DNA from 2 places in the Peribacillus simplex NBRC 15720 genome. Region 1 is predicted to be linked to the other one. Evidence: a T-box and tRNA genes for the amino acid it is inferred to sense, from the RefSeq annotation. Region 1 holds a T-box; the other holds one or more tRNA genes.
What was found. The T-box of region 1 lies ahead of argS (arginine--tRNA ligase). A T-box ahead of a tRNA ligase gene usually reads a tRNA of that ligase, here a tRNA-Arg.
Positions count from the first base shown of each region.

Region 2: it encodes a tRNA-Arg, which carries the amino acid that the T-box ahead of argS (arginine--tRNA ligase) is inferred to sense. The anticodon was not compared.

Region 1 is NZ_CP017704.1:3,496,899-3,501,119, reverse strand. It holds gene argS (arginine--tRNA ligase) at 212-1,891, opposite strand; T-box leader at 1,926-2,144, opposite strand; gene BS1321_RS16905 (response regulator transcription factor) at 2,212-2,757, opposite strand; gene desA (Delta(5) desaturase DesA) at 2,851-3,882, opposite strand.
Region 2 is NZ_CP017704.1:4,201,892-4,206,112, forward strand. It holds gene BS1321_RS20270 (ATP-binding protein) at 1-544, shown strand, start outside; gene BS1321_RS20275 (hypothetical protein) at 739-1,314, shown strand; tRNA gene BS1321_RS20280 (tRNA-Arg) at 1,766-1,839, shown strand; gene BS1321_RS20285 (hypothetical protein) at 2,036-2,236, shown strand; gene BS1321_RS20290 (hypothetical protein) at 2,478-2,741, opposite strand; gene BS1321_RS20295 (DUF2087 domain-containing protein) at 3,015-3,770, shown strand; gene BS1321_RS20300 (GIY-YIG nuclease family protein) at 3,789-4,145, shown strand.

The DNA of each region.
Region 1 (4,221 bases):
TTTTACCGTGAAGCATATGAAAAATAAAGTAGTATCACTGCACCAGGGTTGACTTAGATACAGAAAATCACGATCAATTCAACGGTGAACTTGATGATAAATCCCCCTTATTGTTCGATGACATCGAGTAGGCAATTTTGCTTCCATTTTATTTAAAGAATCCATTTTGAAAGATCAAAATGGATTCCTTTTTTTGCAGGGATATTTAAACTTACATTTTAGTCGGCGCCGAAATTCCCAATAAACTTAGCGCATCCTTTAAAACAATCGCAACAGAAAAAGCGAATGAGAGCTTCATTTGTTTCCATTCATCTTCAACTAAGATTTTCGTATGTGCATAATACTTATTGAATGCACGCGATAACTGCAAGCTAAATTTCGCGATTTGTGATGGGTCGGCTTGTTCAAATGATTTTTGGACAATGATCGGGTATTGCTCCAGCAGCTGGATGACTGACCACGCATATTCTCCTAAAGCGTCATACTGGATGGCCTGCTCTTTAAATTCACCTTTTTCAAGCAATGAGGAAATTCGCGCAAATGTGTACTGTACATATGGACCCGTTTCTCCCTCAAAATTCATCATTTGCTCTAATGAAAAATCAATATCGTTCATACGGTTATTTTTTAAATCATTAAAGATTACCGCTCCGACACCAACCTGTCTTGCAACCAGCTCTTTCTGTTCAAGCGCTTGATTTTTTTCTTCAATATTGCGCTTCGCAGTTTCGATCGCCTCTGCCAATACATCCGCAAGCAGCACGACTTTCCCTTTACGTGTCGACATTTTCTTACCGTCTTTTAACATCATGCCAAATGCTACGTGCTGCAAATCTTTTGACCAATCATAGCCCATTTTTTCTATGACGTTAAAGAGTTGCTTAAAGTGCAGGGATTGTTCGTTTCCGACAACATAAAATGTTTTCTTCGCCTCATACTGTATTTTACGATACATGGCTGCAGCTAAATCACGCGTGGCATAAAGTGTCGCACCATCCGTTTTCGTAATCAAACAAGGCGGCATATCTTCCAATTGCACGACATAGGCACCTTCGGATAAGGTAAGTAAGCCTTTTTCTTTTAGTTCCCCGACAACAGCATCCATTTTGTCATTGTAAAACGCTTCGCCGGCATAGGAATCAAAACGGATGCCCAATAAATCGTAAATCGTCTCAAATTCTTTTAGAGACGCATCCCTGAACCATTTCCACAATGCCAGTGCTTCCTCGTCCCCATCTTCAAGCGACTTGAAGCTTGCGCGTGCTTGTTCATTCAACGATTCATCCGTTTCAGCTCTTTCATGGAACTTCACATAGATTTTCAATAATTCCTCAATCGGCGAAGCTTCGATTGCCTCTTTGTCGCCCCACAGCTTATACGCGACAATCAACTTACCGAATTGCGTGCCCCAATCTCCTAAATGATTAATACGCACTGCATTGTAGCCGTTTTTTTCGGCAATGTTAGCCAGCGCATTCCCTATGACCGTTGAGCGTAAGTGCCCCATGGAAAAAGGCTTGGCAATATTCGGGGAGGAATAATCAATCACGACATTTTCCTGTACAGGCTGCATCGAACCATACTGATCCTTTTCCCTTAATATCGTTTGCAGCACGTTTTCCGTCACCATCTGTTGATTGACGAAGATATTCAGATAACCCCCCACTACGTTCACTTCTTGGATCAACTTACTGTTTAATTGTTGGGCTATTTCAGACGCAATCACTTGAGGCGATTTTTTGAATTTTTTCGCAAGAGTAAAGCACGGAAAGGCGACATCACCTAACTCCATCAATTTTGGCTTTTCCATTAATTTTTCTATTTCACTTGCTGGCATTTCATTGTTCAAAGCAGTTGAAATCAATTCTGCAATTGGTTTATTCATCGTCATTTTCCCTCCTAAACAAAAAAGCCCCCGCCTCTAAATAAGAGACGAGAGCATAGATTCCCGTGGTACCACTCTAGTTGCCACAAATTGTGACCACTTTCCATTGTTAACGAGGTGACTCCCCGATTTTCCCTACTAAACGTTTCAAGAAATTTCTCCAAAGTGCGCTTCATTCATCCGTCCTGCATTAGGCTCCCACCATCCCTAACTCGCTTTCCATTTCAAAATGAACTACTCTCTTCATCACAGAATTTTCAATATTATAATTTAATCCATAGTACACAATTTAAAAAAACGTGTCAACAGGATTTAAGAAACAAATCCTAACCAGCCGGTAACTTCATTTTATCCTTGATGGTCGAAAGATATTTCCTAACTGTCCCTATTGTGCCGCTTAGCTGATTAGACGGTTCAATTTTGGATTGACCATCGGCTAAAAGCCCTAACACTCCCATTTCCCGGCCATTATTGCTGGAAGACTCATCTATAAGTTCTGGGGAGTATATTCGCTTGCCATCCATTATGCTGCGAATCGAGCAGGCTAACTCTTCACCCGGGCTATCCTTCAATAAATAACCACTTACATTAGCTTTTAATGCGAGTTGAAAATAACCAGTCCTTCGAAATGTCGTTAAAATGACCACTTTGCATTCAAATGACTTTAAAGATTCCGCTGCCTCAAGTCCGCTCATTACAGGCATCTCCATATCCATGATACAAACATCAGGCTGTAATTGCTGTACAAGTGACATCGCTTCTTCTCCATTACTGGCTTGCCCGACAATTTCTATATCTTCTTCAAGATTGAGTAGAGAACTTATTGCCTCTAACAGCATTTGCTGATCTTCTGCAATGACAATTCGAATCATTTTAAGTTCTCTCCTTTATCGAGTTCCTTATATGAAACAAAGACTCCCCAAAATCCAAGGATTAATAAGGGAGTCTGAAATGATACATGAACGTTACAGTTCAGATTTCACTTGAGCGGAAACGCTTTTTTTCGTTAAATATTTTATGTCTTTAAATCCAACAAAATTCTTGGATTCCTCATCCCATAAACGGAAACGGAGTGAGCGCAAGCTTGTCGCAAGAGTAATCGTTGGAACGTTCTTTAAAGGCTGCGTATTATTGTGAGCCATTTCCAATTTATAGTTAGGTACCCTTGGACTTAAATGGTGAACATGATGGTAACCGATATTACCAGTAAGGAACTGCATCAGTTTTGGAAGCTTATAAAAAGAACTTCCTTCCACTGCTGCTAATACATATTCCCACTCCTCATTTTCTTCAAAATAAGAGTCCTCAAATGTGTGCTGGACGTAAAACAGCCAAATGCCCACTGAACCAGAAATCATGAAAATGGAACCTTGTACCAGAAGGAACGACTGCCAGCCTACTGCCAGGCAAAGCAATGTTGCTAATACGACGATTAAAGCATTCGTCAAATACGTATTCATTTTCTCCTTCTTTCTAGCACCTTTACGGTTAAATCTATTTTTAAGAAGGAATACATAAATTGGACCTAAACCAAACATAACCAATGGATTGCGATAAAAACGATAGGCAAAACGAATTTTAAGCGGTGCAGCCAAATATTCATCTACCGTAAGGGTCCAAATATCTCCTGTACCCCGCTTATCCAAATTACCGCTTGTTGCGTGATGCACAGAATGCTCATGCCCCCACTGATCAAACGGGAATAAAGTCAAAACACCCATGATCGTACCGACTGCTCTATTCGCACGGCGGCTTTTGAAAAATGAATGATGCGTACAATCATGGAAAATAATGAATATTCTTGTCAAGAAGCCAGCTGCAATCACGGCTGGAATTAAAGTTAACCAATAAGAAACGGAAAGACTTATATATGCTAGGTACCATAGAATGATGAACGGCCCCAAGGTATTGACGATCTGCCATATACTTTGCTTTGTCGTTGATTGTTCAAAAGGAGCAATTTGTTTTCTCAAGTTCTTCGTATTTTGCAAGGTCATTATTCAATTGCACTTCCTTTTATTTGTCGTTATTCATAGTATAAAGAAATCAACCTGAAATTATTAGTACCAGGTGTCATGACTAGAAGATGACAAATGTCATGTACAAGTCATTTTCAACGGCAAACAAGCTAAACCAGTAAAAGCTGGTTTACCTTTCCTATTTTCGACAATGCCACACTACCCTCCACGGTAAACGTAAAATGAACTGTCATAAATCTCGAAGGCATGACAATTTTGATAATACAATAGTAAGTAAAATGATTTTAGAGAGAGGTTTGTTATCAACAAATGCTACTTATGATAGGCTTAGACTATAAGGATTTACCAGTTAAAAAG
Region 2 (4,221 bases), 700 kb from region 1:
CAATAAATTGACATCGATTTTACACTTGAAGGAAGCTACAAAAGCTTTGAAAATTAAGGACTTGCAGGAAATTTATAAGAGTATCTTTAGAGATTTAGGTGACATTGAACTAGATAACTCTGATAGAAGGCTCTATGATATCATTTTTGAAGTAGCAGACCAAATTATTAGTTCAAATTCTGAGTCAGTAGCTAATCTTGAAAATAAAGTTGTTTTGTCGATTGCAATTAGATTAAATGCTGAATTGTATATGATAAATATGATTAATGATAATCAGTTCATTTCTACGATAAATAAAAACCAGACTGGAAAATTGTTCGGTGAATTTAGGAAGCGTTTCCCAGGAGAATTAAGTAGTATAGGAGTCCTTGAGAAAGTAAATATTATGACTCCAGAAAATATTCATTTGAACTCCTTTATGTTTGAACCTATATTAGATATTTCAGACCATCATTTACAGCAACTATACAAAGATGTCCTGAGATTACTGGAAGAAGCAAAAGTTACAGAGGTACTAAAGGAGGTTGCATCTGCACAGCAATAAACCTAAAACAGCACTTGTCCATTTTGAGGAAACAATAAGTCTTAAAACACTCATTAAGCAGGACACTCTATTTGAGTGTCTTTTGTATTTCTGGTGAGCGTAATTATACCTTTTGGAATTATAGTATTTTATAAGCACTTATGCTCCCTCAATCAGCGTTGAAGCACAAAAGAAATAAAAAGGAGTGTTTAATATTGAGTTGGGAAGTAATGACCAGCAACGATTATCCATGTAAATGCGGAAAAGGAACATACACATATATAAGCGAAATGGACGATTGGTCAAGAAGTCGAGAGGAATACATTCTTAATTGTGACTACTGTAAAGAGAAATATGTTTTTAGTGAAGGTTCTTTTATTTCGAATGAAGTAGTAAAAATAACTACCAAATTTCATAAACAAATTGATAAATACGTTGATGAATTAAATGATTATATGAAAAACACTTATGATTCTTCGTGGTTAATGTTATTTAACTCATGTAAAACAAAAAAGGACTACTGGAACAGGTTAGTAAGGATAAAAAAGGAACTTGGAATATATTCACACTCACTAGGGACTTTTTATAAAGATGTCAAGGGTTATGAAAGCATTGAGAACTACTTATTACAATTATTTTACAGTTATTCCACATATAAAGAGACAGACCACCATATTTTCGACAGACTTGTGAAGCTTATGGATATTAGCGATAAACAAATACAAGAAATAAAAACACAGATTTCAATAGTCTATATTGAAATGAAAGAGGAATTAAAGACTGTTACATAATTAATTCGTCACTACGATAATTCCAAGATGTATAAGCACACGCTCCTTGTAATCTAATAAACATATAAATAGAATGAAAAAAGTGAATAAACGTCGATTTAATCATGTTTTCTATAAAAATTCTATCTCTCGTACAGACCTATCGCAAAATTAATGGAAAGAACTTGGGAATAGGAATAAATTGAGTAAAATTAATATTACCATTTAAGCTAACCATGTAGGCACTCTTAAAGGGTGTCTTTTATGTTTTTAGTCGGGGTACTTTTCACCAATTAATTTGATTAGTGTATTGAAATATGTAGTAGCTCTATCACCCCCGCAATCATTAATCTTTATTAATTAATAACTATGTATTGAAATCTTTAATTCAATTGATTATAATAAAAAAATGAAATGACGGTCTAAGTTCGAAAAGTGACCGTTATACTGACCTGAAGAAAAACAGCGATATGTCTCAGTAGCTCAGCTGGATAGAGCAACGCCCTTCTAAGGCGTCGGTCGGGAGTTCGAATCTCTCCTGGGACACTAACTTAAAAATCCAAAACCTTCTAAGGTTTTGGATTTTTTACTTTTTTGAGCTGTTTAAGTTAACGAGGGTAATTTCGATTTGCATCCTTTTAACTATTAATGTTCGTATGACGATAAGAAGTTTTTTATTTCATATTTATCGCAGGTGGATGACCTTTTATGTCGAACTTGTTATAAATAAGGAGATGTTTAAATGAATAAAGATAGATTATTCAAGTTCATTCAAACTTCCACTCGGGGTAATTTCTTCTCAGTCGAAATATCCGAAGATGGAACTGAAGTGGTCCAATTAGCCAAGGAGTTAGAAAAAGAAGGAAGAATCAAGTTAAGGGAATGCACACGGAAAGAACAAGGCGTTTATCTGGAAGGAATACTTAAGTTTGTGCCTAGCTAATACTTAATGAGCTCTAACGAAGGATTTATATTTGTATGCTCAAAAAAAACTGTAGGCATCCATGATTGGATGCCTACAGTTTTTTTGAGGGTTTGTAAAACGTTGCCTCCAGGTACTCGCTTTCCGCGGGCGGTCCGGGAGTCTCGCACCTTTCGTTCCAATCAATATTGTTATAAATTATAGATAGAACTCCTTTTGTCTACAAACTAAGGCATCCATAATCGGATGCCTTTTTTCTATATCAAATTCTATTTAATGTTTGGAGATTTTTTTTGATGATTTCACGGTTTTTGATTATTGCAGTCTTCAATTCTTCGACGGTTGAACTTTTATCATCATCTTCATTAAGTTGCATCATCGCACTTGATTGGTTTTGTATAAGTATTTCGATCGTATCGCGTAATTCTGGCAGTGATACCTTGTATTGTTCAGATAAATGATGTAATGCCTTGTGTAAATCAGTGTTATGGATTGAAGGAACAATCGCATCGTTTTCATCTTTCAATAATATATCCTCCTCTAAAGCTTATTCACGCTTATTTAGCATATTATTGAGGGATGATAATTATACAAAGAAGGCTCTATTTCGACATGGGAAATTACGCTTGTTATTCAATATACAATATCGGCATAGTGCAATGGGAATCGAAGCACTTCTGACTATCAAGTTTGATACTTTGCTGGAATTATAAATAAATCAGAAAAAATATTGACATAAAGCAAACAAATTAATATTATGTTTATTATATTATAAACTTTATAGGGAAGTGTTTGTTTTATGAAGAACGCTGAAATGTTTTGGAGCGCATCCCAGGATGAGCTTAAACAGGGGTATATCGAAGGTGAGAATCAATATGTTTGTTTGCTGTGCGGGAATGAAATTGAAAAGGGGGTAGTATACCCGAAAGATGGGGTTCTTTATGAAGCGAAGAGGTATATGCGAATTCATATTGAACATGCACACCACTCTGTTTTTGAATACTTGATTGATCTCGATAAAAAACTTACAGGTCTCACGGACCATCAAAATCGCCTTCTTCGCCTTTTTTACCAAGGGAAGAATGATGCTGAGGTTCAGGAGGAAATGGGAATTGGCAGTCCTTCCACCATTCGGAACCATCGCTTTGTGTTGAAAGAGAAAGAGCGTCAGGCTAAGTTGTTTTTAGCCCTGATGGAACTTTTGAAAGATAAAGATGAACATGCGCCGGCATTTATCCCGCTTCATCAAAAAGCAAGGATGGTCGATGATCGTTATAACGTTACCGAGGATGAAAAGGTGATTGTATTGAAAAAATACTTCCCTAAAGGCAGTCAGGATGCATTAAAGTCTTTCCCGCCAAAGGAAAAACAAAGGCTGATCATTCTCCAAGAAATTATGAACCGTTTTGAAAATGAGCGGAAATACGAAGAAAAAGAAATCAATCAAATATTGGGTGCCGTTTATCACGATCATGTTCTTTTGAGAAGATATTTAATAGAATATGGATTCTTGGATAGAAAGCCTGATGGGAGCCAATATTGGCTGAAGAAATGATGACTGGAGGCAAGAATGATGGATCGTAAAAAAGAATTGAAGCAATTATATAAAGAAACGAAAGTTGAAGCAGGAGTTTACCAAATCAGAAATACGGTAAATAATAAAGTCTTTATCGGAAGCACCAGGAATTTAAAGACGTTGAAGGGGAAACAATTTGAATTGGAAATGGGAACAAATACCAATAAAGTGCTGCAAGGTGAGTGGAACCAATATGGAAAAGATGCTTTTACTTTTGAGGTACTGGAGGTATTGAAGCCGAAAGAAACAGGATTTTTTGATGTTAAACGGGAATTGAAAAAACTTGAAGAAGAGTGGATGGAAAAAATACAGCCATATGAAGAACGGGGATACAATAGAATGAAATCTAACTGACTTGTACGTAGCCTATAGAGACTCTCCGCGATTCCCAGCTCCGATATACCTTAATGCATTTCATTCTTATTTCTTT